3 regions of the Streptomyces sp. NPDC001796 genome follow, and region 2 is predicted to be linked to each of the others. Evidence: riboswitches for the same ligand, from Rfam matches in the RefSeq annotation. Region 2 holds a riboswitch; each other region holds the start of a gene.
What was found. Region 2 has a riboswitch for S-adenosylmethionine ahead of ACFYZE_RS02600 (aminotransferase class V-fold PLP-dependent enzyme). Riboswitches for the same ligand answer to the same signal wherever they lie in the genome.

Region 1 (9,426 bases), on a different contig from region 2:
CGCCTCTCCATCAGGACATCGTCATCCCGAGACCGGTGAGGCCGTGAGCAAGCAGACCATCTGCCTCTGCATGATCGTCAAGAACGAGGCGGGCGTGATCGAGCGGTGCCTCGGCTCCGTACGCCACCTGATCGACACCTGGGTGATCTCCGACACCGGTTCGACAGACGGCACCCAGGACCTCGTCCGCACGATGCTCGACGGCATCCCCGGCGAACTCCTCGAAGAACCCTGGATCGACTTGGGCCACAACCGGACGCGGAACATCCGGCACGCCCGCGGCAAGGCCGACTACATCCTCACCCTCGACGCCGACCATGTCATGCGCCAGGACGCCCCGCTGCCGCACCTGACGGCGGGTTCGTACCTGCTGCGCCATGACGTCCCGGGCGCCCCGCACCGCTTCAAGCACCTCATGCGGGGCGACTGGCTGTGGCGTTACGAAGGCGTCGCCCACGAGCCCCGCGCCGACGAGCCCGACGTCGAGGAGGTCCTCGACGCGCTCGTCATCGAGGACCGCGCCGACGGCGGCTGCCGCAGCGGCAAGCTCGAGCGCGACGCGCGCCTGCTGCGCCGTGAACTCGAAGGTGACTCCTCCGACGCGCTGACCGTCTTCTCCCTGGCCGGGATCGAGCGCGAGCTGGGCCACACGGAAGAAGCGATCGCGCTGTACGAGCGGCGTGCCGCGATGGGTGGCCGGCCCGAGGAGGTGTACTGCTCGCTGCTGGAGGCCGGCATCCTCAGGGCCGAGAAGATGGACGACTGGGCCGGTGCGATGGACGCGTTCTCCCGGGCCTGGGAGTCGCGCCCCCGGCGCTTGGAGGCCTGCTACGAACTGGCCTCGCGGCTGCGCGTCCAGGGCCGTCACCACATCGCGTACTCCATCCTCGGTGCCGTCGTGGGCCGACCGGAACCGGACGACCTGTTCACCAAGCCCTGGGTGTACCGCTGGGGTCTGCTCTTCGAGTTCTCGATCGCGGCCTTCCATGTGGGTGACCACGCCGGCTCCCTGCGTGCGTGCGACCTGCTGCTGGCCATGCCGGACCTGCCGGACGCCGTTCGCCGCCAGACCGAGGCCAACCGGGAGTTCGCGGCCCTGGGTGCCGCGGGCGTGCCCAAGCCGTACTCCCCGACGGCCCGGCCGAAGGCCGCCCGAGTGGGAAAGGCCGCCAAGCGGTCGAAGGCCACGAAGACGACGAAGCGCAAGCGCTAGGCCTTGCCGGCGTCGGAAACCCCGCCTTCACCGCCTTCCCGGACACCCCCCTTGACGTGCGCCTGAGCCGGATCGACACTTCAGAGGAGATTTCCTAGTGGACAGGTAGGGAAACATGGGGTGCCTGAGGCCGGTCATCAGCCGTGTTCACCGCGCGCGCCGGCAGTCCCTCCTGCTGACCTCCCGCCGTCACATCGATCTGCTGCGCGTCTGCAGCGCGAGCAGCCCCCGGCGCTGAACCGGCGGAGCCACGCCCCGCCCCCGGCCCCCGCCACCTCGCGCCGTTCGCGCCGGGGAGCGCCGCCTGCCCGTGGGCCACACCCCCGCACCCTCGCGTCCCAGAACCCCGGGAGAGACATGTCCGCCCATGCCCTGACCGCACTCCCGTCCGCACAGCCGGTCCCCGCCTTCCGCGGCCGGATCGGCTGCGACGCGCGCAGCGGCCACTACGCCGTGCCGCGCCGCTACCGTCTCCACCTGTCCCTTGCGTGTCCGCACTGTCTGCGGATAGCCATCACGCACAGCCTGCTCGGCCTCGAGGACGTCTGTCCCGTCACCCTGCTGCCCGCGGTGCCCGACGGACCCGGCGGCGAGTACTCCGCGCTGCGTCCGCTGTACGAGGCCAGTGCCCACCGCTACCCCGGAGCCGCCCTGGCACCGGTGCTCAGCGACGACTGGTCGGGCCGGATCGTCAGCACCCACGCTCCGGACATCATGCGCGACCTGGCGCGGCACTTCGGCACCGGCCACCCCGCGTTGTATCCGCTGGGGTCGAACGCCGAGATCGAGGGCGTCCAGCGGCTGTGCGAGCAGGGCATCGACGGGGCCGCCCAGCGCGCCGGACGGGTCGACGCCGGCACGGAGGAACGGGACGCCGCGCTCACCTCGCTGCTGTGCACCCTGCGGTCGCTGGACGGACGGCTCGCCCGTCAGGAGTACCTGCTCGGTGACCGGCTCACCGCAGCGGACGTGGAGTTGTGGGTGAGCCTGGTGCAACTCGACACCGTGCACCGCTGGCACCTGGACGCCGCCGCCGTGCACCGCATCGCCGACCACCCGCACCTGTGGGCGTACGCCCGCCGGCTGGCCGCGCACCCGGCCTTCGGCCCGCACCTCGACCACGCCGGCATCGCCCGGCGGCATCACGCGCACTGTCGGGGACTGGAGGCCGCGGGCGCCGCGGTGCAGATCCTGGACTGGGCCTCGCACGTCCCCAACGCCGCCGCCGACTGGACCGGTTGAGAGGGAGAACGGCGTCGCTGAGCACGTATCACCTGCTGGACGCACGTTGACATTGCCTGTGGCGCCTGTATTGACTTACGGCCAGAAAGGTCATGAGCGTCAGCGACAAGCCCTGGCTGGCTGACCGGCAACCCTCGCACCGCGGTGGGGTGCCCCAGGTGACGACCCGACCGGACGACGTTTCGGTAAGCGCTTGGCCCCCCGGGCCGGAAGAACGACGGAGACAGTGATGTACGCAGCCTCGAGGACAGCCGCGGTGCGGCTCCCCGGCTGCGTCCTGCTGTGCGCCAACCGTTCCGTCGACCTGCTCCGCGTCAGCAGCGCACTGTGTACCGCCCCGGGCTCTGCCCGCTGTCACGGCTGACGGCGTTCTGAATCCCTGACGCTCACCGCCGCCGCGGTGTGCCCTCGTCCCGTCCCGTCCCCGGTGCACTCACGCTTCACCAGCCTCGTCACGCCGCGGCCCGCGCCGCCGGGCGGTGCCGTGGCGCGCCGCCCGGGGCGTCCGACTCCGCTGGAGCCTGTCATGAGTGAACCCCCCGGAGCCGCCGTGTCCCTCGCCCCGGCGCCACCAGACGAAGACATCGCGGCCACGCCCCCCGCGGCCCAGCGGGTACTGCCCCTGCGCCGGCCGGGCCGCTGGATCGCCACGGCGATCGTGCTGGTCCTCGTGGCCCAGTTCGTCCACGGCCTGGTGTCCAACCCGTTCTACCAGTGGAACCGCTTCGCCTACTGGTTCCTGCGCCCCACGATCCTCGACGGGCTGCTCATCACGCTCGAAGTCACCGCACTCAGCGCCGTGTTGGGCCTGATCGGCGGAATCGTGCTCGCACTGGCCCGGCTCTCGAAGAGCCCGGTCCTGCGCGCGGTCAGCTGGACGTACGTATGGGCGCTGCGCTCCATACCGCTGATCGTGGTGCTGATCTTCTTGTACAACTTCAGCGCCCTGTACAAGACGCTGAGCGTCGGCGTGCCCTTCGGCCCGGCCTTCTTCAGCTTCGACGAGTCCAAGCTCGCCACCGACATGGTCGTCGCCGTCGTCGGGCTGAGCCTCAACGAGGCGGCGTACGCGGCGGAGGTGGTCCGTGGCGGCATCCTCTCGGTCGACCAGGGCCAGCACGAGGCGGCCGCCGCGCTCGGTCTGCCGAAGGGCCACCAGTTCAGGCGGATCGTTTTTCCGCAGGCTCTCAGGTCCATCACCCCGAACTACGTCAACCAGCTGATCGGCCTGATCAAGAGCACCTCACTGGTGTTCTACGTGTCGCTGCTCGACCTGTTCGGCTCCGCGCAGACCATGGGCAGCACCTACCCGGGCGACATCGTGCCGCTGCTGCTGGTCGTCACCGTCTGGTACCTGATCCTGACGAGCCTGGTGTCCGTCGTCCAGTTCTACGTCGAGCGGTACTACGCCCGCGGTGCCACCCGCGCGCTGCCGCCGACCCCGTTGCAGAAGCTCCGCACCGGTCTCGCCGAGCTGCGGGCCCGTGCGCGCAGGGAGGCCGCCGTATGACCACCGACACGCTTCAGACCCGCCCCGCCGCCATCCAGGTGCACGACGTGCACAAGGCGTTCGGCACCCACCAGGTGCTGCACGGCGTGGAGTTGACCGTACGGCCTGGCGAGGTGACCGTGATCCTCGGTCCGTCCGGCTCCGGCAAGTCCACGCTGCTGCGGGTGATCAACCACCTGGAGAAGCCCGACCGCGGCTATGTCAGCGTGGGCGGCGAACCCATCGGCGTGCGCCGGCACGGAGACCACCTCAAGGAGCTGAGCGAGCGGGTCATCCTGGGGCAGCGCAGCCGCATCGGGTTCGTGTTCCAGAACTTCAACCTCTTCCCGCACCTGACCGTGCTGGAGAACGTGACAGCGGCGCCGGTGGCGACCGGCAAGCTGACCAAGCAGGAGGCCCGGGACCTGGCCCTCGACCTGCTCGGCCGGGTCGGACTCGCCGACAAGACCGGCTCCTACCCGCGGCAGCTGTCCGGCGGCCAGCAGCAGCGCGTCGCCATCGCCCGCGCGCTCGCCCTGCGGCCCGGCGTCATCCTCTTCGACGAACCCACCTCCGCCCTCGACCCCGAACTCGTCGGCGAGGTGCTGGCCGTCATCAAGGACCTGGCCGGCGGCGGCACCACGCTGGTCATCGTCACCCACGAGATCGGCTTCGCCCGCGAATGCGCCGACCGGGTGATCTTCATGGACGACGGCCGGATCGTCGAACAGGGGCCGCCCGCCCAGGTCCTGGACAACCCGCGGCACGAGCGGACCCGGGACTTCCTGAGCAAGGTGCTCTGAACCCGCCGGTCCCGCACTCCTCTCACGACCTCCCCCCAACGCCACCAACGCCACCGCTCACAGAACAAGGACAACCATGCCCACCACCGGTCTCCGCACCCGACTCCTGCGCGGCCTCACCGCAGGCACCGCCGTCGCCTCCCTCGCCGCCGGACTCGCCGCGTGCGGGGGCGAGAGCGACGCCGCCACCAGCACGGACAGCGCATCCTCCGGCACGGTCACCGTGGGCCAGCTCTCCAACGGCGCCGCCACGCAGACCGCCCTCAAGGTGTCCGAGGTGAAGTCCCTCAACGCCGAACTGCCCGACGCCATCCGCAAGAGCGGCAAGCTGGAGATCGGCATCGGCGCCCTGCCCTCCGGCTTCGCACCGCTGGCGTACGTGGGCAGCGACCAGAAGACCCTCACCGGCGCCGAACCCGACTTCGGCCGCCTGGTCGCCGCCACCCTCGGCCTCGAGCCCGTGCTGAAGAACTTCACCTGGGAGAACCTGTTCGTCGGCATCGACAGCGGCAAGGTCGACGTGGCCTTCTCCAACGTCACCGACACCGAGGAGCGCAAGAAGAAGTACGAGTTCGCCTCCTACCGGCAGGACAACCTGGCCTTCGAGGTGCCGAAGAAGAGCACCTGGAACTTCGGCGGCACCTACGAGAACCTCGCCGGCAGGACCGTATCCGTCGGCTCCGGCACCAACCAGGAGAAGATCCTCCTGGAGTGGAAGGCCAAGCTGGCCAAGGAGGGCAAGCAGCTCACCGTCAAGTACTACCCGGACCGCAACGGCACCTACCTGGCGCTGTCCAGCGGCAAGATCGACGCCTACTTCGGCCCCAACCCCGGTATCGCCTACCACATCAGGCAGGTCGCGAACACGCCCCAGGCGACCCGCAACGCGGGCGAGTTCTCCGGCGCCGGCGAGTCCCTGCAGGGCCTGATCGCGGCGACCGCGAAGAAGGACAGCGGGCTCGCGAAGCCGCTCGCCGACGCCGTCAACCACCTGATCCAGAACGGCCAGTACGCCAAGTGGCTGGCCGCCTGGAACCTGTCCAACGAGGCCGTCGCCAAGTCCGAGGTCAACCCGCCCGGGCTGCCGCTCGACAACTCCTGACCGAAGGGATTCCCGGAGTGCGGAACAGACGGCGGAGCCGGGCTGTTGTCGTTGACGACGAGCTGCGCGCCACGACGGCCGTACGGACGGAGGTGCAGGACGTGACCCGTACCGTGCACGCCCGCGTCCTGACCCCGTCCCGCCGTCCGCTTCTGCACTCCCGGGCCCACATCGATCTGCTGCGCGTGGCCGGCGCGCTCTGTTGCTCCTGACCGTCCCCAGCCCTCGGCCGGGGGTACCCCCCGTCTCGCTGCGCCCGCCCTCCGCCGCGCCCGCTCACCCCGGCCGGCGTTCCTGTACGGACTTCAGGAAGGCACCCACTCGTGTCCTCGACTTCCCCTTCCCCCCTGCACCTTGCCGTCGCCCTGGACGGCACCGGCTGGCATCCCGCCTCCTGGCGCGAGCCCGTGGCCCGGCCCCGGGACCTGTTCACGGCCGGATACTGGGCCGACCTGATCGCCGAGGCCGAAGGCGGTCTGCTCGACTTCGTGACCATCGAGGACGGGCTCGGACCCCAGTCCTCCGACTTCCTCGACCCGGACGAGCGCACCGACCAGGTGCGCGGACGCCTGGACGCCGTGCTCATCGCCTCCCGTGTCGCGCCACTGACCCGGCACATAGGGCTGGTGCCGACCGTGGTGGCCACCCACACGGAGCCGTTCCATATCTCCAAGGCGATCGCCACTCTGGACTACGTCAGCACGGGCCGTGCGGGCCTGCGCGTACAGATCACCGCGCGTCCGAACGAGGCCGCGCACTTCGGTCGCCGCACGATCCCGAGGATCTACGCCTACGACAGCCCGGACGCCCAGGGCGTCGTGACCGACCTGTTCGACGAGGCCGCCGACTACGTCGAGGTCGTCCGGCGCCTGTGGGACAGCTGGGAGGACGACGCGGAGATCCGGGACGTCGCCACCGGCCGCTTCATCGACCGGGACAAGCTGCACTACATCGACTTCGAGGGCAAGTTCTTCAGCGTCAAGGGACCGTCCATCACGCCCCGACCGCCGCAGGGCCAGCCGATCGTCACCGCTCTCGCGCACCAGACCGTCCCCTACCGGCTGGTGGCCCGCCAGGCCGACATCGGCTACGTCACCCCGTACGACGCCGACCACGCCCGGGCGATCGTCGCCGAGATCCGTGCCGAGCAGGAGAGGGCGGGCCGTGCCGAGGAGCCGCTGCACGTCTTCGGCGATCTCGTGGTCTTCCTGGACGACGACCCGGCCAGGGCCGCGGCCCGCAAGCAGCGCCTGGACGATCTCGCCGGACACGAGTACACCAGCGACGCCCGCGTTTTCACCGGCACCCCCGCTCAACTCGCCGACCTTTTGCAGGAGTTTCGGTCCGCAGGACTGACCGGCTTCCGGCTGCGCCCCGCGGTCGCCGGCCATGACCTCCCGGCCATCACCCGGGGCCTGGTCCCCGAGCTCCAGCGCCGTGACGCCTTCCGCCGCGCCTACGAGTCCGACACCCTGCGCGGACTGCTCGGGCTAGCCCGCCCCGCCAACCGCTACGCCGCAGCGACCGCCTGAGCCGGAGGGACCGCACCCACCATGAGCAAGCCGCTGAAGCAGATCCATCTGGCCGCCCACTTCCCGGGCGTCAACAACACCACCGTGTGGAGCGACCCGGCCGCCGGCAGCCACATCGAGTTCAGCTCCTTCGCCCACTTCGCGCAGACCGCCGAACGCGCCAAGTTCGACTTCCTGTTCCTCGCCGAGGGCCTGCGCCTGCGCGAACAGGGCGGGAAGATCTACGACCTGGACGTCGTGGGCCGCCCCGACACCTTCACCGTGCTCGCCGCCCTGGCGGCCGTCACCGACCGGCTCGGCCTGACCGGCACCATCAACTCCACGTTCAACGAGCCCTATGAGGTGGCCCGCCAGTTCGCCAGCCTCGACCACCTCTCCGGCGGTCGCTCGGCGTGGAACGTCGTCACCTCCTGGGACGCCTTCACCGGCGAGAACTTCCGCCGCGGCGGCTTCCTGCCGCAGGAGGAGCGCTACTCCCGGGCGAAGGAGTTCCTGGCCACGGCGAACGAACTCTTCGACTCCTGGCACGGCGACGAGATCCTCGCCGACCAGGCCGGCGGCACTTTCCTGCGGGACGCCAGGGCCGGCGCCTTCGTCCACCAGGGCGAGCACTTCGACATCCACGGCCGGTTCAACGTCCCGCGCAGCCCGCAGGGCCGCCCGGTCGTCTTCCAGGCGGGCGACTCCGAGGAGGGCCGCGAGTTCGCCGCGTCCAGTGCCGACGCCATCTTCAGCCGGCACGCCACCCTGGAGGCGGGCCAGGCCTTCTACGCGGACGTCAAGGGCCGTCTGGCCAAGTACGGACGCCGGCACGACCAGTTGCTCATCCTGCCCGCCGCGACCTTCGTCCTCGGCGACACGGACGCGGAGGCCGAGGACCTGGCCCGCGAGGTGCGCCGGCAACAGGTCAGCGGCGCCACGGCCATCAAGCACCTGGAGTTCGTCTGGAACCGGGACCTGTCGGCCTACGACCCTGACGGCCCGCTCCCCGACGTCGACCCGAACGTGAGCGAGGAGCACATCTCCCGCGGCCGTGCCCAGGTGCGCATGTACCGCGACCCGCTGGCCACCGCCCGCGAGTGGAGGGAGCTCGCCGCCGCCAACAACTGGTCCATCCGCGACCTCGTCATCCACACCGGCAACCGGCAGACCTTCGTCGGCTCCCCGTCCACCGTCGCGAAGACCATCAACGAGTTCGTGCAGACCGATGCCTCCGACGGCTTCATCCTGGTGCCGCACATCACCCCGGGCGGGCTGGACCCGTTCGCCGACAAGGTCGTCCCGCTCCTGCAGGAGCAGGGAGTCTTCCGCACCGACTACGAGGGCACGACCCTGCGCGACCACCTCGGCCTCGCCCACCCGGACACCGGGGCGCCCAGGGAGCAGGCGGCGTCGTGAGCGTGCCGCTCTGCGGGACACTCCTTCCAGTCGAGGCCCGGTACTGACAACGAGGTGGTCGGCCGGACCATGCGCGACCGCCCCGGCCGGATCGGATCCGGCCGGGGCGGCTGTCACGCGGACAGGGCTGCCGTCCTACGCGAGCGACGCCAGCGCCTCGTTCCAGGTCGCCGACGGGCGCATGACCTCGGCGGCCTTCGCCGGGTCGGGCTGGTAGTAGCCGCCGATGTCGGCCGGCTTGCCCTGGACGGCGACCAGCTCCTCGACGATCTTCTGCTCGTTGGCGGAGAGCGTCTCGGCGAGCGGGGCGAACGCCTTGGCCAGCTCGGCGTCGTCGGTCTGCCTGGCCAGCTCCTGCGCCCAGTACAGGGACAGGTAGAAGTGGCTGCCGCGGTTGTCGATGCCGCCGACGCGACGGGTCGGGGACTTGTCCTCGTTGAGGAAGGTCGCCGTGGCGCGGTCGAGGGTGTCGGCCAGCACCTGGGCACGGGCGTTGCCCGTGACCTTCGCGTACTGCTCGAAGGACGGCACCAGGGCGAAGAACTCACCCAGGGAGTCCCAGCGCAGGTAGTTCTCCTTGACCAGCTGCTGGACGTGCTTCGGGGCGGAGCCGCCGGCGCCCGTCTCGAACAGGCCGCCGCCCGCCA
Region 2 (9,426 bases):
GGCCTTGTTGTAGGCCTCGGTGGCCTGCTCCGCCTCCCGGTACAGCCGGTCCACGGTGGCCCGGGTGTCGCGTGGCGCGGCGTTCGCCGGTACGGCGCCCAGTGTCGCCGCGGCCGCCGCTGCGGCGGACAGTACGGCGGCTGCCCTCTTCAGGGCTCGGTTGGACTCCGCGGCACTGGCGCCCTGGCGCATGCCGGACGGTGCAAGGCGGCGATGGGACCCCACGACCGGTCGCTCTCCTTCCGCTGACGAACCCCCCGCCGGACGGCGGGGGAAACGCGGCAGACAGTAGCGGGGTGATCACCGGGGGTCCAAAGACCTCGAGCGGCCGACAGAGCGACGCCCCGCCGCTGACGCAGGTCATCGGCGGGGCGTGGAGTCAGCAGGAGTCGCTGGAATTCGCTCGTTCGGGCGGTGTGGTGTCGTGCGGTTCGAGGAACTGGGTAACCGGGCCGGTTGGGAACCGGCAATCAGACCCGGACGCCGAACATGAACGGCCCGCCGATCGTGGACATCGACTCGTAGCGGACGACGGTGCCGGTGCGCGGTGCGTGCAGGATCTGGCCGTTGCCCGCGTAGAGACCCACATGGTGGATGTCGTTGAAGAAGAAGACCAGGTCGCCGACCTGGAGGTCGTTGACCGAGTAGATGCGGGTGCCTATGTTCGCCTGCTCCTGCGAGGTACGCGGGATGGAGACGCCGGCCTGCGCGTACGCCCAGGAGGTCAGACCCGAGCAGTCGTAGGCGTTGGGGCCCGTGGCGCCGTAGACGTACGGCTTGCCGATCTGGCTCTGGGCGGCGGAGAAGGCGGCACCGGCCCGGCCGGAGCCGACGCCGACGGACACACTGAGCGCGGTGCGCTCGCTGGCCCGGCTGGCGCGGTCCTGGTCGGCCTGGAGGGCGGCCCGCTGCTGGGCGGTGAGGCTGTTGAGGAGCTTCTGCGCCGCGGCCAGCTTGCCCTGGACTTCCTGCTTCTTCTTGCCCAGTTCGGTGCGGGTGGCGGCGAGGTCCTTGAGCTTGTCGGTGGCTTCCTGACGCTCCTGAGCCAGCTCGCGCTGTTTCTCCTGGATCTTCTTCAGCGCCTCGACCTGCTGGCTGCTCAACTGGTCGAGGGTGGACGCCTTGTCGAGGTAGTCGTCCGGGTTCGAGGAGAGGAAGAGCTGGAGGGAGGGGTCGATGCTGCCGGTGCGGTACTGGGCGCTGGCCATGGTGCCGATGCCGTCGCGCAGCTTGTTGAGCTCGTCCTGGCCCCGGGCGACCTTGTCCTGGAGGGTGGATATCTCCTGCTGGAGCTTCTCCTGCTTCTCCTTGGCCCCGTTGTACTGCTCGGTGGCCTTCTCCGCGTCCTGGTAGAGCTTGTCGACCTTGGACTTGACCTCGTCCACGCTCGGCTTGGCACTGGGCGCCGCGTTGGCGGCGTTCGCGCTGAACGCGACAGCGGCGGCGGCCGCTGTGGTCAGCACGGTCACACGTGCACGGCTCGGTTGCTTGGGTCGACGGTGGGACGCCACTGGAAGCAGGCTCCTTCTTCTGAGTGATCACCCGCTCGGAGGTTCGAGGCCAGACCCTAGTGACCTCGTCGTGATGAATTCAAATCCTCACAGCAAAAAATCCTGTCACGCAAGGCATTCTTTGCACATGACGCACAGGAAGTGAGGCAGCCCTGACGCTAAGTCGCGTGACGGTTCCGTCAATTCGGGCATTGAGCCTGTACGTTGCGGTTGGCGACGTAGGTGATCTAAGGCCTGATTTCAGCCGCGCGAGAGACGCTTCAGCAGCACCGCCGAAGCGACCGGGCGCGCTCCCGCCCGCGCGACCCCGTCGGCCACCTCGCGGTCCGTGGAGACGACGATGACGGGCCGGCCCGGCGGCTCGGCGCGTACCAGCTGGCGGATCAACTCGTCGGCCGTGACGCCCGGTTTGGAGAACAGCACCCGCACCCCGCGCGGCGGAGCGAGCAGCACCGGTGCGGCCAGTTCCGCCCCGTCGAAGACACAGGTGACCTCGGCGCCGGTCTGCGCGGCGAGTTGGGAGAGCTGGCCGAGGAGCCTCAGGCGCTGCTTCTCCAGCGGCATCTGCGGATAGCCGGTCTTGGTGACGTTGTAACCGTCGACGACCAGGTGCACCTGGGGCAGTGCGAGCAACTGGTCGAGGATCGCGGGATCGTTCTCGGACAGCGCACGGGCGGCGATGTCCTTCGGGGTCATTCGTCCCGGTTCGACCGCGTCCACGGTCTCCGCCGGCCGCACGGAGACCGGTGGCAGCGCCAGTTCACGGCGCAGCCCCTGGGCCGCGTCGAGCAGGGTGTCGAGCAACAGCCGTACCCGCATGTCCTCGACGCTGCGCCCCTCGCGCGCCGCCCTGCGAGTGGCCTCCACGGTGGCCTCCGCCTCGCTCAGACGCGCCTTGAGCCGCCGGGTCTCGCTCTCGGCGGCGGAGAGCTGGACCTGCCCTTCGGCGCGCACCGCCTCGATCTCGCCCTGGGCCTTGCGCAGGGCGGCCTCGCCGCGTCTGACGTCGCTGAGGGCGGCTCGCAGTTTGCGGTGAAGCGAGTCGGCTTCCTTGCGGGCCGCGTCCAGCTCCGTCCGCAACCGCTCGGTCTCGGTGCGGGTGTGCTCGCGCGCGGCCGCCAGCTCCGCGCGCAGCCGCTCCAGCTCGGCCCGGCTCTCCTCGTCGGCGCGCTCGGCGTCGACGCGCTGGGCCTCCTCGCCGGCGGCGGTCACCAGCTTCACCCAGCCCGCCGGGCGCAGCACATAGGCCGCGGCCGCCACGTCGAGCGGGTCCGCGGCCGGGGGCGGGGAGCCGGAGTCCAGGGCGCCGGCGAGCTCCGGCTGGGCCTCTCTGAGCTTCTCGGCGATGCGCTGCCGGAACAGCGCGTCGGTCTCCACGGCCGCCGCCATGGCGTTGCCGGCGAACTTGGCCCGGCGGGTCGGGGTGAACCGGGCGTACTGCCGCAGCTGTGCGGGCAGTTCGGCGAGGGTCAGCCCGCCGAAACCGTCGGACACGATCTGCACGACCCGGCGGCGCACGCCGTCGGGCAGCGGACGGTCGAGCACCTCAGCGGTGCCGTCGACCGGCTCCCCGCCTTTGGTCTCAGCCATCCTTCACCCCATACGCCCTGCGGGGCCGCCTCCCTCAGGAGCCGGCGCCCGGCCTGTCCACGAGTTCCACCTGGTCGGCCGCGTTGCACCAGCGGCAACGGACCGACTCGATGGTCTCACTGACCACCTCGCGCTCCTCGACCTTCGGCTCCCCGGCCAGATCGAGGTGCACGTACTCGACGACCTTCGACGAGCGGGTCACGTCGAAACGGGTGAGGTTGCCACAGAGGGTGCAGCGCCAGCGGGTCGTCTCCGTCGGCAGGGGAACCGTCATCGTGGGTGCTCTTCCTTCTTCCAGTCTCCGTGATGCGCCAGTTTCCCTGGAGCGTGTGGCTCGTAACCCTACGGCCTGGCGAGTACCCGCCGCCCGCCCGTTCCACGGCGGCGAGGCACTCTGTGCGGATCGGTCCGGTTACGCCATGCTCTGTACCATGATCAGCACCTGGACCAGGTCGGCCGTGGGAGCGCTGCGCGGACAGTCGGCGCCGGTGACGTACGGGCTGATCGTCCTGTGCTGTGCGCTCTTCGTCGTCGGACCGGCCGCGGGGCTGAGTCCGGCCTACGGGACCGGGGACGCGCTGCTCGCCGCTCAGCGGGCCTACTTCGCCCGCTGGGGCGTGGTGCCGGCGGAGCTGTTCAGCGGGGCCCCGCGGGCGGCGCTGACGCCCGCGACCGCGCTGTTCGTGCACGGCAGCTGGGTGCATCTGCTGGGCAACATGCTCTTCCTCTACGTCTTCGGGGCCATGGCCGAGGAGCGGATGGGGCATGTGGAGTTCGCCCTGTTCTACCTGGGCTGCGGCTGTCTGGCGCTGCTGGGGTACGCGGCGGCCAACGCCGCGTCGGCGCAGACGCTGGTCGGAGCGTCCGGGGCGATCTCCGCGGTCCTGGGTGCGTTCCTGTTCCTCTTCCCCAAGGCGCGGGTGACCAGTCTCTTCCCGTTCCTGTTCTTCCTGCCGCTGAGGTTCCCGGCCTGGGTGGTGCTGCCGTTCTGGGCGTCCCTGCAGTGGATGGCGGCGGGCCGGGCCGCGCAGGGGCCCGGGGTGGCCTACCTGGCCCACCTGGTGGGGTTCTCGCTGGGGTTCCTCTACGCGTGGGTGCGCTACACGCCTACGAGTAGGGTGAAGCCACCAGCCGAGGCCCCCGAGGGAGAACAGCAGCCGTGATCACCGCGATCGTGCTCATCAAGACCAGCGTGGACCGGATCCCCGAGATCGCGGAGAGCATCGCCTCGCTGGATTCCGTCAGCGAGGTCTTCTCCGTCACGGGGACGTACGACCTGATCGCCATGGTGCGGGTGAAGGAGCACGAGGAACTGGCGGACGTCATCCCCGGGCGGATCAGCAAGATCCCGGGGGTGGAGGCGACGGACACCCACGTGGCGTTCCGTACGTACTCCCAGCACGACCTGGAGGCGGCGTTCGCGATCGGGCTGGACTCCTGATCCGCCCGATCCGCTGAACACCGCCTCACCGGCCCTGCCAGTTCAGACCGCCGGGACGCAGCGGCCGTTCTCCGTGCGGTACTGCCACCGCGCGCCGTCGCTCACCAGTTCCTTCACCGCGTTGACGAAGCGCTCCACATGCTCGTCGGGGGTGCCGGCGCCGAAGCTCACCCGGATCGCGTTGAGGGACTTCTCTCCGGGCGCCGCCTCGGGGGCGCCGCACTCGCCCTGGGTCTGGGGGTCGCTGCCGAGCAGGGTGCGGATCAGCGGGTGGGCGCAGAACAGGCCGTCGCGGACGCCGATGCCGTACTCGGCGGAGAGAGCGGCGGCGAAGTGGGAGCTGTTCCAGCCCTCGACGACGAAGGAGATCACGCCGACGCGGGGGGAGTCGTCGCCGAAGAGGGAGAGGACCCTGACCTCGCGAACGTCGGCGAGGCCCTCCCTGACCTTGCGGATCAGGTGCTGCTCCCGGGCGACCAGGGTGTCGAAGCCGGCCTCGGTGAGGGCCTTGCAGGCGGAGGCGATGGCGTAGGCGCCGATCACGTTCGGGGAGCCGGCCTCGTGGCGGGCCGCCGTGTCGTGCCACTCCACGTCCACTCCCCCGTCCGTCCTGCGTGTGACCTTGCGGCTGGCGCCGCCGCCCGCGAGGTACGGCTCGGCCTGGCGCAGCCAGTCGGCGCGGCCGGCCAGGACGCCGGAGCCGAAGGGGGCGTAGAGCTTGTGGCCGGAGAAAGCGACCCAGTCCACGTCGAGGTCCTTGACGGACACCGGGTGGTGCGGGGCGAGCTGGGCGGCGTCCAGGACGATGCGGGCGCCGTGCGCGTGGGCTGCCGCCGCCAGCTCGCGCACCGGCCACAGCTCGCCGGTGACGTTGGAGGCGCCGGTGACGCAGACCAGGGCCGGGCCGTGGGGTTCGCGGTCGGCGAGGGCGCGCTCCAGGGTCTCGACGGCCTGCCGGGGGCTGCTCGGGGCGTCGAGGTAGGTGACCCGGGCGTCCCGCCACGGCAGCAGGGAGGCGTGGTGCTCGGTCTCGAAGACGAAGACCTGGCAGTCGGCCGGGAGGGCGGCTGCGAGGAGGTTGAGCGAGTCGGTGGTGGAGCGGGTGAAGACCACCTGGTCGGTGTCGCGGCAGTCGAGGAAGTCGGCGACCGTGCGGCGGGCGTTCTCGAACAGGTCGGTGGACAGCTGGGAGAGGTAGCCGGCGCCGCGGTGGACGCTGCCGTAGTAAGGGGCGTACGCCGCCACGTCGTCCCAGACGCGCTGCAGCGCGGGGGCGCTGGCCGCGTAGTCGAGCGCGGCGTAGGTGACGTCGCCGCCGGTGACGAGCGGGACGGTGACATCACGGCCCAGAACGGGCAGCGGGGCACAGACGGACTGGTCGGCGGCAAGGGTGGAGACGGACATGGGTGTACTCCCGTAGGGCAGGCGAGACTCACCGGTGCCGGAGGCGCGCAAGGGCGCAACGGTATCCACGGCACGGAGAAGGTGAAAGGAGAAAAGGGTGTGCGGAGGCGGGGCTCTGCGGCCCTAGCGCATTCGCTTGCTCACGGAAGGCTCCCTCGAACGACCAGGACCCCTGGAAGGAACGAGGGGTCCGCGCTTGCCGCAGACCTCGCTGCCTGCGACCTGGTCTTCACCCGGGGCACCCCGCCACGGACGGAGGGTTGCCGGACAGTCGGCCGGGGCCGAATGACTGTCGCTCATGACCTGATGTGGAAGTTACGGCAAGTGATCAGCTGCTCGCAACTTCTGTCCGTATACCGGGACGGGCGGACCCGTCCCGGTGCGTCACCGAACCAGGTGGTGCTTCGAGTGCCGCCCCCAGCGCATGCCGAACAGGACGAGACTGGCCAGGAACACCACTATGCCGATGATCAGGAGGTAGAACAGCCCCTTCGCGACCGCGCCGATGATGCCGAGGGCGACCGCCGCGAGGATCAGGAACAGGAAGACCGCCATGGTGACCACTTCCTTCGGCCCGGGGATCAGCGGCGCGCGAGGCGGCGTCCGCGGTCGGCGCCGGGCTCATAGGCCCTGTCGTAGTGTTTGAAGATCTCTTCTTCCCGCTCGATCGGCAGCACGTCGTCCACGCCGATGGACGGCGCCTTGCGTACCTGCCCCTTGGAGTGGGCCACCTGGACGTATCCGGGTCCCACCGTCGCCTCGTCGATGGGGACGAAGACGAGCCTCTGCCGGGTCACCATCCCGGTGCGGACGGTGGCCATGGCGGGCGTGTCGGTGGTGGTGTCGACGTACACCGCCTCCAGGGACCCGATCTTGCGGCCCTTGGCGTCGATCACGTCCCGGTTGCGCCACTCGCGGATATCGGCTGAATGGATCATGCCCAGCCTCCTTGCGGCCCGCGGGGGGAGGAGCTGCCTTTGTCTCACTGTACTCCAGCCAGCCTGACCTGGCCTTTTCCGCGGGCCTGCCAGGAGTCAGGCGTTGCTGGCGGCCACCCACCGCTCCAGGGCGCGCTTGGCCGCTCCCGAGTCGATCGACTCGGCGGCCTTGGCCATGCCGGTGCGGAGCTGGTCCGCCAGCGGGCCGTCACCCGGCTCCAGCGCCACCAGGGCCGCTGCCGAGTTCAGCAGGACGGCGTCCCGTACCGGGCCCGTCTCCCCGTCGAGGAGGCGGCGGGCGACCTCGGCGTTGTGGGACGGGTCGCCGCCGCGCAGGGCCTCCACCGGGACCAGTTCGATACCGGCGTCGCGCGGGTCGAAGGTCTCCTCGGTGACCTTGCCGTCGCGGACGATCCAGACGTGGGACGTGGCAGTCGTCGTCAGCTCGTCGAGGCCGTCGTCGCCGCGGAACACCAGGGAGGAGTTGCCGCGCTCGGCGAGCACCCCCGCGATCATCGGCGCCAGTCGCGGGTCTGCGACGCCGACCGCCTGGGCCTTCACCTTCGCCGGGTTGGTCAGCGGGCCGAGGGCGTTGAAGACGGTCCGGATACCCAGCTGACCGCGCGCGGCGGCGACATGGCGCAGCGCGGGGTGGAACTTCACCGCGAAACAGAAGGTGATGCCCGCCTCCTCCGCGACCTGCGCCACCCGCTGGGGCGTGAGGTCGAGGTTGACGCCCAGCTTCTCCAGGACGTCCGACGAGCCCGACGCCGACGAGGCCGCGCGGTTTCCGTGCTTGACGACCTTGGCCCCCGTGCCGGCCACCACCAGCGCCGACATCGTGGAGATGTTCACCGTCTTCGCGCCGTCGCCGCCCGTGCCGACGATGTCGACCGTGCGGCCCGACACCTCGATCACGTTGGCGTGCTCGTACATCGCCCGGACCACACCGGTGATCTCCTCGACGGTCTCGCCCTTGGCCCGCAGCGCCACCACGAACCCGGCGATCTGCGCGTCCGTCGCCTCGCCGCGCATGATGCGGTCCATCGCCCAGGCCGTGTCGTCCGCGCTCTGGTCGCGGCCCTCGAGGAGCCCGTTCAGCACCTGGGGCCAGGAACGGCCCGCCGCGGTGTCGCCTCCAGCGGGGTGCACAGCGCTCATAAGCCGCTCCTGGGTCGGTGTCCCGGACTACGGGACGCGAGTCTCGAACAGGTCCACCCTATCCAGCCGGGAGCATGGCGAAGGGCCCCGTCCGAACACCGGACGGGGCCCTCCACCGTGGCGTGGCGTGCAGCGATCAGTGGTGGCCGTGGCCGCTCGTGATCTCCTTGTACTCCTCGACCGTGGGCTTGGGGATCTGGTTGTTCTCCCCGTAGTACGCGTTGCTGAGCTTGGCGCGCAGCTTCGCGGAGCCCTTGATCTTCCGCTCGACGCCGTTCTCGTCGACCGTCGGGCCGAGTTCGGCCGGCTTGTACTGCTCGTGCGCCGTGAGCGTGTGCAGCTGCTCCTGGCTGAGCGGCTCGTGGACCTCGATGAACTCACCGTGCGGCAGCCGCTTGATGATGCCCGACTCGCGGCCGTGCAGCACCTTGTCGCGGTCCCGGCGCTGCAGGCCGAGGCAGATCCGCTTGGTGACGATGAACACGAGGACCGGCACCACGAAGAAGGCGACGCGGACGAACCAGGTGATCGCGTTGATCGACAGGTGGAAGTGGGTGGCCCACAGGTCGTTGCCACCACCGACCAGCAGTACGAAGTACCACGAGATCCAGGCGGCACCGAACGCGGTGCGCGTCGGAGCGTTGCGCGGGCGGTCCAGGATGTGGTGCTCGCGCTTGTCGCCGGTGACCCAGGACTCGATGAACGGGTAGACCGCGATCGCGACCAGGACCAGCGGGAAGATCACCAGCGGGACGAACACGCCCAGGACGAGCGTGTGGCCCGCGAAGTTGATCTCCCAGCCCGGCATCGTGCGGATCAGGCCCTCGGAGAAGCCCATGTACCAGTCGGGCTGGGCGCCCGTGGACACCTGGTCCGGACGGTAGGGGCCGATGGCCCAGATCGGGTTGATGGTGGCGATCGCCGCGATGGCCGCGATGACGCCGAAGACCAGGAAGAAGAAGCCTCCGGCCTTGGCCATGTACACCGGCATCAGCGGCATGCCGACGACGTTGGTGTTCGTCTTGCCGGGGCCCGCGAACTGCGTGTGCTTGTGGTAGACGACCAGGATCAGGTGGCCCACCACCAGGCCGAGCATGATGCCCGGCAGCAGCAGGATGTGGATCGAGTAGAACCGGGCCACGAAGTCGCCGCCCGGGAACTGGCCGCCGAAGAGGAAGAACGACAGGTACGTGCCGACGATCGGCACGGACAGGATCGCGCCCTCCATGAAGCGGACACCGGTGCCGGAGAGCAGGTCGTCCGGGAGCGAGTAACCGGTGAAGCCGGTGAACATGCCGAGGACGAACAGCAGGAAGCCGAACACCCAGTTGATCTCACGCGGCTTGCGGAACGCGCCGGTGAAGAAGACGCGCATCATGTG
Region 3 (9,426 bases), on a different contig from region 2:
ACCAGGCCTGCGGTGAGCAGGGACTTGCCGAGGCCGTAGCCGGTCGCCGTGGGCAGCTGCAGGAGCTGGGGCAGGACCAGCGACATCGCGAACATCGCGAAGCCGATCGCGATGGAGGCGAGGTTCGTCACCAGCACCTGGCGGCGGGCGGTGGTGCGCAGGTCCACCAGCGGCTCCGCGACGCGCAGCTCGAAGAAGCTGCCTCCGTCGGGCATGGGGTCTGCTTGACTTAGGCAACCTTATGCCCATTGATTGACTTAAGCAAGCGAATTCCCGCCGAACCCCCCACGCAGCGACCGCCCATGAGGACGGCCCCCCGCCCCGAAGGGCGAGGGGCCGTCCGTACTCCCCGTTCGTCAGTGCAGGGTCTTCAGCGCCGCCGCGTCATACGCGCCCAGCTCGTCGAAGCGGCCCTGGAGGACCTTCTTCGCCCACTCCGGGTCCTGGAGCAGCGCCCGACCCACCGCCACCAGGTCGAACTCCTCCGACTCCAGTCGGTCCAGAAGGTTGTCGAGGGTCTTGACCGGGGCGCCCTCGCCCTGGAACGCGCGGAGGAAGTCGCCGTCCAGGCCCACCGAACCCACCGTGATCGTCGGCTTGCCGGTGAGCTTCTTCGTCCAGCCGGCGAGGTTGAGGTCCGAGCCCTCGAACTCGGGCAGCCAGTAGCGGCGCGTGGAGGCGTGGAAGGCGTCCACACCCGCCGCGGCGAGCGGCGTGAGGATCGCCTCCAGCTCCTCGGGGCTCTCGGCGAGCCGGGCGGTGTAGTCCTGCTGCTTCCACTGCGAGTAGCGGAAGAGCACCGGGAAGTCGGGGGACACCCGCTCGCGGACCGCCGCGACGATCTCGGCCGCGAACTTGGTGCGGGCCACCGGGTCGCCGCCGTACGCGTCCGTGCGGCGGTTGGTGCCCGCCCAAAGGAACTGGTCGACGAGGTAGCCGTGGGCGCCGTGGATCTCCACGCCGTCGAAGCCGATGCGCTCGGCGTCCGCGGCGGCCTGGGCGAAAGCGTCGATGACGTCGTCCAGGTCCTGCTGGGTCATCGCCTTGCCGGTCGGCTCGGCGCCGGCGGTGACGAGGCCGGACGGTCCGACGGCGGGCGCGTCCGCGAAGGGGGGCTCGCCCTGCTTGCGGACCATGCCGATGTGCCAGAGCTGCGGGACGATCGTGCCACCGGCGGCGTGCACGTCCTCGGCGACCTTGGCCCAGCCCGCGAGCTGCTCCTCGCCGTGGAAGCGCGGGACGCGGTCGCTCTGGCCGGCCGACTCGTGGCCGACGTAGGTGCCCTCGGTGACGATCAGCCCGACGCCGGCGGCGGCGCGGCGGGCGTAGTAGGAGCGCACGTCCTCACCGGGAATGCCGCCCGGGGAGAACATGCGGGTCATCGGCGCCATCACGATCCGGTTCGGGACGGTGAGGCCACCCAGCGCGATCGGGCGGGACAGGATCTGGGCCGCGCGGGAGGCGGGCGTGGTGACGGTCACGGGAGGGGCTCCTCGGGGATCGCTGTGTTAACCGACTGGTATGTGCGCGCGCATTGTTGCAGCTTCTGAAGCAACCGCCTATGCGCTGCCCCACATTCCCGGCCGGTCGGGGCACCCGAGTGATCCCGGACACGCCCGAGGGCGGCACCCCCTGCCACAGACAGGGAGTGCCGCCCTCGTACGGAAGGACTGGTACCGATCCTCGGAAGGATCAGAAGTCCATGTCACCGCCCGGCATGCCGCCACCGGCGGGCGCGGCGGCCTTCTCCGGCTTGTCGGCGATGACGGCCTCGGTGGTGAGGAACAGCGCGGCGATGGAGGCGGCGTTCTGCAGCGCGGAACGGGTCACCTTCGCCGGGTCGATGATGCCCTCGGCGATCATGTCCACGTACTCACCGGTCGCGGCGTTCAGGCCGTGGCCCGGGGTGAGGTTGCGGACCTTCTCCACCACGACGCCGCCCTCGAGGCCGGCGTTGACGGCGATCTGGGTCAGCGGGGCGGTCAGGGCCTTGCGGACGATCTCGGCGCCGACGGCCTCGTCGCCCTCGAGGTCCAGCTTCTCGAAGGAGGTCTGCGCCGCCTGGACCAGAGCCACGCCACCACCGGCGACGATGCCCTCCTCGACGGCCGCCTTCGCGTTGCGGACGGCGTCCTCGATGCGGTGCTTGCGCTCCTTGAGCTCCACCTCGGTCGCGGCACCGGCCTTGATGACGGCCACGCCGCCGGCCAGCTTCGCCAGACGCTCCTGCAGCTTCTCGCGGTCGTAGTCGGAGTCGCTGTTCTCGATCTCGGCGCGGATCTGGTTGACGCGGCCCGAGACCTGGTCGGCGGAGCCGGCGCCGTCGACGATGGTGGTCTCGTCCTTGGTGATGACGACCTTGCGGGCGCGGCCCAGGAGGTCCAGGGTCGCGTTCTCCAGCTTGAGGCCGACCTCCTCGGAGATGACCTCGCCGCCCGTGAGGATGGCGATGTCGCCGAGCATGGCCTTGCGGCGGTCACCGAAGCCCGGGGCCTTGACGGCGACGGACTTGAAGGTGCCGCGGATCTTGTTGACGACCAGGGTCGACAGGGCCTCGCCCTCGACGTCCTCGGCGATGATCAGCAGCGGCTTGCCGGACTGCATGACCTTCTCCAGCAGCGGGAGCAGGTCCTTGACCGAGGAGATCTTGGAGTTGGCGATCAGGATGTACGGGTCGTCGAGGACGGCCTCCATACGCTCCATGTCGGTGGCGAAGTACGCCGAGATGTAGCCCTTGTCGAAGCGCATGCCCTCGGTGAGCTCCAGCTCGAGACCGAAGGTCTGCGACTCCTCGACGGTGATGACGCCTTCCTTGCCGACCTTGTCCATGGCCTCGGCGATCAGCTCGCCGATCTGGGTGTCGGCGGCGGAGATGGAGGCCGTGGAGGCGATCTGCTCCTTGGTCTCGACGTCCTTGGCCTGCTCGAGCAGCGAGGCGGAGACGGCCTCGACGGCCTTCTCGATGCCGCGCTTCAGGGCCATCGGGTTCGCACCGGCGGCCACGTTGCGCAGACCCTCGCGGACCAGCGCCTGGGCGAGCACGGTCGCCGTGGTCGTACCGTCACCGGCGACGTCGTCCGTCTTCTTGGCGACTTCCTTGACCAGCTCGGCGCCGATCTTCTCGTACGGGTCCTCGAGCTCGATCTCCTTGGCGATGGAGACACCGTCGTTGGTGATCGTGGGGGCGCCCCACTTCTTCTCGAGGACGACGTTGCGGCCCTTGGGGCCGAGGGTCACCTTGACGGCGTCCGCGAGCTGGTTCATGCCGCGCTCGAGGCCGCGCCGCGCCTCCTCGTCGAACGCGATGATCTTGGCCATGTGAAGTGGTCCCTCCAGGACTGGGGGTGATTACTTCGGACCGCGCCCGCGCCCGCGACGGACGGCCCCGGCCGGAGGTTCCTTGCCCCACCCGGCCCGCGGCCTCACCGACCCGGTCCTTCTGTTGTCACTCTCACCTTCAGAGTGCTAACGCCAATGATTAGCACTCGCCCCTGCCGAGTGCAAGCCGCTCCGGGGTATCGGAAGGTGAACTCGGGAGCATGATCCGCAGGTGGACGCTGCCGCGCGCCCCCTGGAGAAGCCGTGACCGGACACGGCCGAGGGCCCGTACCCCGGACACGACCGAGGGGCCCGCATCCCGGACGGGATGCGGGCCCCTCGACACGTCGAACAGTTCAGTCGTCGGCGCGTTGTATCAGGCGGTCACGCGGACCATGTCCGCCTGCGGGCCCTTCTGACCCTGCGAGATCTCGAACTCGACCCGCTGGCCCTCTTCAAGGGTGCGGTAGCCGTCCATCTGGATCGCGCTGTAGTGGACGAAGACGTCCGCACCACCGTCGACCGCGATGAAGCCGTACCCCTTCTCCGCGTTGAACCACTTGACGGTGCCCTGAGCCATGCCTAACTCCCCTATTACTGGCCCTTGCACAGATCCACACTTCGCGGATCCGGGTCAGACCTCACCCCCCAACGGTTGGGGGCGTGCGCCGGAACGCGTCGACCGCGGCTGAATGTATCTGTCCAACTGCCGTCTGCAACAGGTCAATCGGACGAGAATTCGGGGTCCGACCGGTCGGGAATATACGGAGAATTCACCCGAATTCAGGGCAAGTCGGGCCGGGCAAAGGGAATGAATGGCGCAAAAACCCTGCACACTTTGGCTGCTTCTTGTCGGGCACGCGGCAGGTGATCGCGGATCCGGAAGGGGAGCCCGGGAGCGCCGTTCCCCAACTCTACCGCGCTCAACCATGCAGAATTGCCCCCTCCGTTTCTCTCACGGAGAGGGCAATTCGATGAACTCTCGGTTACCTGCGTTACCGAGGGTAAGGATCCTGCGTTCGAGGGACCGTCAGCCGCCCGCGACCGCGGGGATGATGGAGACGCCCGCGCCGTCCGGGGTGGCGGTCTGAAGGCCCTGCTCGAAGCGGACGTCGTCGTCGTTCACGTAGACGTTGACGAAGCGGCGCAGCTTGCCCTGGTCGTCCAGGACGCGTGCGGCGATGCCGGTGTGGTTCTTCTCCAGATCGGCGATGACCTCGGCGAGGGTCGCGCCCTCGGCGGTGACCTCGGCCCGGCCGCCCGTGTAGGTGCGCAGGATGGTGGGGATGCGGACGTTGACGCTCATGGGGGGATGACCTCCGGTCGGGGTACGGCTGCTGGGTTGTGGCGGGAGGAGGTCAGACGAGACCGGCCTCGCGGAAGGACTCGAGGGTAGGACGGATCGTCACGGTCAGCCCCGTGTCGGCCACCGCGTCCAGCGTCTTCAGACCGTCCCCGGTGTTGAGGACGACCGTCGTCTTCGCCGGGTCGAGGACGCCGTTCTCGATCAGCTTGCGCGTGACACCGACGGTCACGCCGCCCGCCGTCTCGGCGAAGATGCCCTCGGTGCGCGCCAGCAGCTTGATGGCGTCCACGATCTGCTCGTCCGTCACGTCCTCCACGGCGCCGCCCGTGCGGCGGGCGATGTCCAGGACGTACGGGCCGTCGGCCGGGTTGCCGATCGCCAGCGACTTGGCGATGGTGTTCGGCTTCTGCGGCCGCACCACGTCGTGGCCCGCCTTGTACGCCACCGACACCGGCGAGCAGCCCTCGGCCTGCGCACCGAAGATCTTGTACGGCTTGTCCTCGACGAGCCCGAGCTTGATCAGCTCCTGCAGACCCTTGTCGATCTTCGTCAGCTGCGAGCCGGAGGCGATCGGCACCACGATCTGGTCCGGCAGCTCCCAGCCGAGCTGCTCCGCGATCTCGTACGCCAGGGTCTTGGAACCCTCCGCGTAGTACGGCCGCAGGTTGACGTTGACGAAGCCCCAGCCCTCGCCCGCCGGGTCGCCGATCAGCTCGGAGCAGAAGCGGTTCACGTCGTCGTAGTTGCCCTCGATGCCGACGAGCTCGCCGCCGTAGATCGCGGCCATGACGACCTTGCCCTGCTCCAGGTCGTGCGGGATGAACACGCAGGAGCGGAAGCCGGCACGGGCCGCAGCGGCGCCGACCGCGCCCGCGAGGTTACCGGTGGAGGAGCAGGACAGGGTGGTGAAGCCGAAGACGCGCGCCGCCTCGAGTGCCTGGGCGACCACGCGGTCCTTGAAGGAGTGCGTCGGGTTACCGGAGTCGTCCTTCACATACAACCCGCCGGTGACGCCCAGCTCGCGCGCCAGGTTGTCGGCCTTGACGAGCTTGGTCCAGCCCGGGTTGAGGTTCGGCTTGTCGGCGACGTCCGCCGGGACCGGCAGCAGCGGCGCATAGCGCCAGATGTTCGCGGGGCCCGCCTCGATACGCTTCCGCAGCTCCTCGGTGTCGTAGCCGGAGAAGTCGTAGGCGACCTCCAGCGGGCCGAAACACTCCTCACAGGCGAAGACCGGACCGAGCGGCACGCGGTGGCCGCACTCGCGGCAGGACAGGGCCGCGGCGGGGCCGAGGTTCACGGAGTCGGTGGTGCTTGCAACTGTCTGCACAGCCATGTCAGGCGAGGCCCTTTCTCCTCATCTTCCTCACGACGCATCTCGCCGTGAGACGGAATTGGCACCTTCCCTAGCCGGGAGCCCCGCCTGCGAAGACGAGAGCCGACTGGAGGGTTGCCGGGGCTTCACCGGGCCGTGTCCCTCTGCCCCTCTGGATGAGCTGTATGTGGTTGTTTCGCCGACGACGGACCGAGGCGGACCCCGACATGCGATGGTCACCGGCGCTGTTCAAGACTGTAACCGACGGCCGGGAGAGTTGAGATAGTCGTCCGAACCGCGAGATGGATCACAAGAGAGACATTCGACCGTCCCCGACTCACCCCCCACCCCGTACGAACGTGAGGAGCCGCAGACTGTGCTGGAAGAAGTCGAGCGCTGGCTGAGCACCCGCTCCTGGTCCGTCACCGACCGCCCGCTCCACCAGATCATGGCCGCGAAGCGAGCCTCGGGCTCCTCGGTCAGCGTCGTGCTGCCCGCGCTCAACGAGGAGGAGACGGTCGGCGAGATCGTCTCCGTCATCCGCCACGACCTCGTGCGGCAGGTCCCGCTGGTCGACGAGATCGTCGTCGTCGACTCCGGCTCCACCGACCGCACGTCCCAGGTCGCCGCCGCGGCCGGCGCGAGAGTGGTGCACCGCGACACGATCCTGCCGCGCATACCGGCCGTGCCCGGCAAGGGCGAGGTGCTGTGGCGCTCCCTGCTCGTCACCGGCGGGGACATCGTCTGCTTCGTCGACGCGGACCTGAGGGAGTTCTCCTCGGACTTCGTGACCGGGATCGTGGGCCCGCTGCTCACCGACCCGGACGTGGACCTGGTGAAGGCGATGTACGACCGGCCGCTCGGCACTGAGTTCGATTCGCTCGCCTCCGGCAGGACGGCCGGACAGGGCGGCCGCGTCACGGAACTGGTGGCCCGCCCGCTGCTCAACATGCACTGGCCGCAGCTCGCCGGGTTCGTCCAGCCGCTCGGCGGCGAGTACGCGGCCCGCCGTTCCCTGCTGGAACGGCTTCCCTTCCCGGTCGGGTACGGCGTCGAGCTCGGCATGCTGGTGGACGCGCTGCACCTGGTGGGCCTGGACGCGCTGGCCCAGGTCGACGTCGGCGTGCGCAAGCACCGCCACCAGGACGGGCAGGCGCTCGGCCGCATGGCCGCCGCGATCTACCGTACGGCCCAGCTCCGCCTGGCCCGCGGCCATCTGGTCCGCCCGGCCCTCACGCAGTTCGAACGGGGGGCGGACGGCTTCGAGCCCCGGACCTACTGGGTGGACACGGAGGAGAGGCCGCCGATGGCGGAGATCGCGGAGTACATGGAACGAAAGGTGGCCTGAACCGTGTGCAGCCGGACGCCCGGACGTGACGGACACGGCTCCGCATACGGCCGAACCGTACGTTTGAGCGTTTTCGGCGCGGGCTAGGTTTCGTGGCATGGCTTCCACGCAGCATGCGCACGGCGCCCGCATCCTCGTCGCCTCCAACCGCGGCCCCGTCTCGTACGCGCTGGACGACTCCGGGCAGCTCACCGCCAAACGTGGCGGAGGCGGCCTGGTGTCCGGCCTGTCGGCGATCGGCTCCGACGCGGACGCGGTCTGGGTGTGCGCGGCCCTGAACGACGGCGACCGCGAGGCCGTACGCCGCACGGGTGGCGCACTGGATCCGGCCCACACCGGCGGCCGGCGGGTCCGGATGCTCGACATCGACGCGACGGTGTTCTCCGAGGCGTACAACGGCATCGCGAACTCGGTGCTGTGGTTCGTCCACCACATGCTGTACCAGACGCCGCTCGAGCCCGTCTTCGGCAGGGAGTTCCGGCACGCGTGGACGTCGTACGAGGCCTACAACCGCGCGTTCGCCGAGGCGCTGGCCGAGGAGGCGGCCGAGGGGGCGGCGGTCGCGGTGCAGGACTACCACCTGACGCTGGTCCCTGGGATGCTGCGGCAGTTGCGGCCGGACCTGCGGATCGGTCACTTCTCGCACACGCCGTGGGCACCGGTGGACTACTTCCGGATGCTTCCGGACGACATCGCCGGTCAGGTGCTGCGCGGCATGCTGGGCGCCGACCGGCTCGGCTTCCTCACCCAGCGGTGGGCGGACGCCTTCGCCGGGTGCTGCGAGGCGCTCGTCGGCGGGCTGGGGAACACCCGGATCGGCGTGCACGGCCTGGGCGCGGACGCGGACTTCCTGCGCGAGCGGGCGCACCGGCCGGATGTGGACGAACGGATGGCGATCCTGCGGGAGCAGATCGGCACCGGCCCCGACGGCCGCCCCCGCAAGGTGATCGTGCGGGTGGACCGGACGGAGCTGTCCAAGAACATCGTGCGGGGTCTGCTGGCGTACGAGGAGCTGCTGGAGTCCCGTCCGGAGTGGCGCGAACGGGTGGTCCACGTGGCGTTCGCGTACCCGTCCCGCCAGGACCTGGCCGTCTACCGGGAGTACACGGCGGAGGTCCAGCGGGTGGCCGCGGAGATCAACGAAAGGTACGGGACGCCGGGCTGGACCCCGGTCGAGATGCACGTCAAGGACGACTTCGCGCGCTCTCTCGCCGCGTACCGGCTCGCCGACGTGGCCCTGGTGAACCCCATCCGGGACGGCATGAACCTCGTCGCCAAGGAGGTTCCGGTGCTGTCGGACCAGGGGTGCGCGCTGGTGCTGTCGCGGGAGGCAGGGGCGTACGAGGAGCTGGGCGAGGACGCGGTGACGGTCAATCCGTACGACATCCGGGGGACGGCGGAGGCCTTGCACGAGGCGTTGTCGATGCCGGCGGGTGAGCGGGCGGAGCGCTCGAAGCGGCTCGCTGCGCAGGCCACGGCGCTTCCGCCGGCCCGCTGGTTCCTGGATCAGTTGGCTGCGCTGGAGGTTTGAGGGTCTAGTTCCGGGTGCGGGCCGGTGGGTGTTTCCCGCAGGGGCGCGCCTTCGGGCGCGCCTCAGCTCAGCCTTCGTGACAGTGACCGCAGAAGGCGGACGACCCCCTGCGGGCCGTCGACCACCAGGTCCGCCCTCTTCGCGAGTTCCGTGACCTCGTCGCTGCCGCTGCAGACGAGGAGGCCGCAGACGCCGTCGGAGCGGAGTTTGTCCACGGCGGCGAAGGCGGGGAGGTCGCCGAGGTCGTCGCCCGCGTACAGGACCGCTTCGGCGCCGGTCTCCCGGACGTACTCCGACAGGGCCACCCCCTTGTCCATGCCCGGCGGGCGCAGTTCCAGGACCATGCGGCCGGGCTCGACGATCAGGCCGTGGCGGGCGGCGAGGTCGGCGAGGGGTTCACGCAGGGCCTCGAAGGCGGCCTGCGGGTCCTCGGCACGGCGGGTGTGGACGGCGACGGCGCGGCCCTTCTCCTCGATCCAGGTGCCGCGCCAGGCGCCGATCTCGTCGAGGTAGCCGGGGAGTTCGGCGCGGACGGCGGCGACTCCGGGGTGGGGGGCCGGGGCGGTGACGGTGCCGGTTCGGGCGTCCCAGCGTTCGGCGCCGTAGTGGCC

Region 1: it holds a riboswitch for S-adenosylmethionine, as region 2 does, so the genes downstream of both, ACFYZE_RS21715 (amino acid ABC transporter permease) here and ACFYZE_RS02600 (aminotransferase class V-fold PLP-dependent enzyme) in region 2, are expected to answer to the same signal.
Region 3: it holds a riboswitch for S-adenosylmethionine, as region 2 does, so the genes downstream of both, thrC (threonine synthase) here and ACFYZE_RS02600 (aminotransferase class V-fold PLP-dependent enzyme) in region 2, are expected to answer to the same signal.

What each region holds. Positions count from the first base shown of each region.
Region 1 covers NZ_JBIAUC010000010.1:138,278-147,703, reverse strand. The annotation lists gene ACFYZE_RS21725 (glycosyltransferase) at 44-1,213, shown strand; gene ACFYZE_RS21720 (glutathione S-transferase C-terminal domain-containing protein) at 1,571-2,455, shown strand; SAM riboswitch class IV at 2,544-2,653, shown strand; gene ACFYZE_RS21715 (amino acid ABC transporter permease) at 2,982-3,965, shown strand; gene ACFYZE_RS21710 (amino acid ABC transporter ATP-binding protein) at 3,962-4,747, shown strand; gene ACFYZE_RS21705 (transporter substrate-binding domain-containing protein) at 4,824-5,849, shown strand; gene ACFYZE_RS21700 (putative leader peptide) at 5,951-6,061, shown strand; gene ACFYZE_RS21695 (LLM class flavin-dependent oxidoreductase) at 6,173-7,381, shown strand; gene ACFYZE_RS21690 (NtaA/DmoA family FMN-dependent monooxygenase) at 7,403-8,779, shown strand; gene ACFYZE_RS21685 (NADP-dependent isocitrate dehydrogenase) at 8,915-9,426, opposite strand, start outside.
Region 2 covers NZ_JBIAUC010000001.1:583,453-592,878, reverse strand. The annotation lists gene ACFYZE_RS02630 (NlpC/P60 family protein) at 1-225, opposite strand, end outside; gene ACFYZE_RS02625 (NlpC/P60 family protein) at 471-1,511, opposite strand; gene ACFYZE_RS02620 (NYN domain-containing protein) at 1,752-3,101, opposite strand; gene ACFYZE_RS02615 (hypothetical protein) at 3,136-3,375, opposite strand; gene ACFYZE_RS02610 (rhomboid family intramembrane serine protease) at 3,533-4,264, shown strand; gene ACFYZE_RS02605 (Lrp/AsnC family transcriptional regulator) at 4,261-4,542, shown strand; gene ACFYZE_RS02600 (aminotransferase class V-fold PLP-dependent enzyme) at 4,585-5,946, opposite strand; SAM riboswitch class IV at 6,134-6,250, opposite strand; gene ACFYZE_RS02595 (hypothetical protein) at 6,331-6,501, opposite strand; gene ACFYZE_RS02590 (PRC-barrel domain-containing protein) at 6,528-6,884, opposite strand; gene trpD (anthranilate phosphoribosyltransferase) at 6,981-8,045, opposite strand; gene ACFYZE_RS02580 (cytochrome bc complex cytochrome b subunit) at 8,182-9,426, opposite strand, start outside.
Region 3 covers NZ_JBIAUC010000023.1:38,932-48,357, reverse strand. The annotation lists partial or broken gene ACFYZE_RS31395 (MFS transporter) at 1-197, opposite strand, end outside; gene ACFYZE_RS31390 (NADH:flavin oxidoreductase) at 357-1,481, opposite strand; gene groL (chaperonin GroEL) at 1,693-3,318, opposite strand; gene ACFYZE_RS31380 (cold-shock protein) at 3,695-3,898, opposite strand; gene ACFYZE_RS31375 (MoaD/ThiS family protein) at 4,349-4,624, opposite strand; gene thrC (threonine synthase) at 4,677-5,957, opposite strand; SAM riboswitch class I at 5,976-6,119, opposite strand; gene ACFYZE_RS31365 (glucosyl-3-phosphoglycerate synthase) at 6,313-7,284, shown strand; gene ACFYZE_RS31360 (trehalose-6-phosphate synthase) at 7,382-8,815, shown strand; gene otsB (trehalose-phosphatase) at 8,878-9,426, opposite strand, start outside.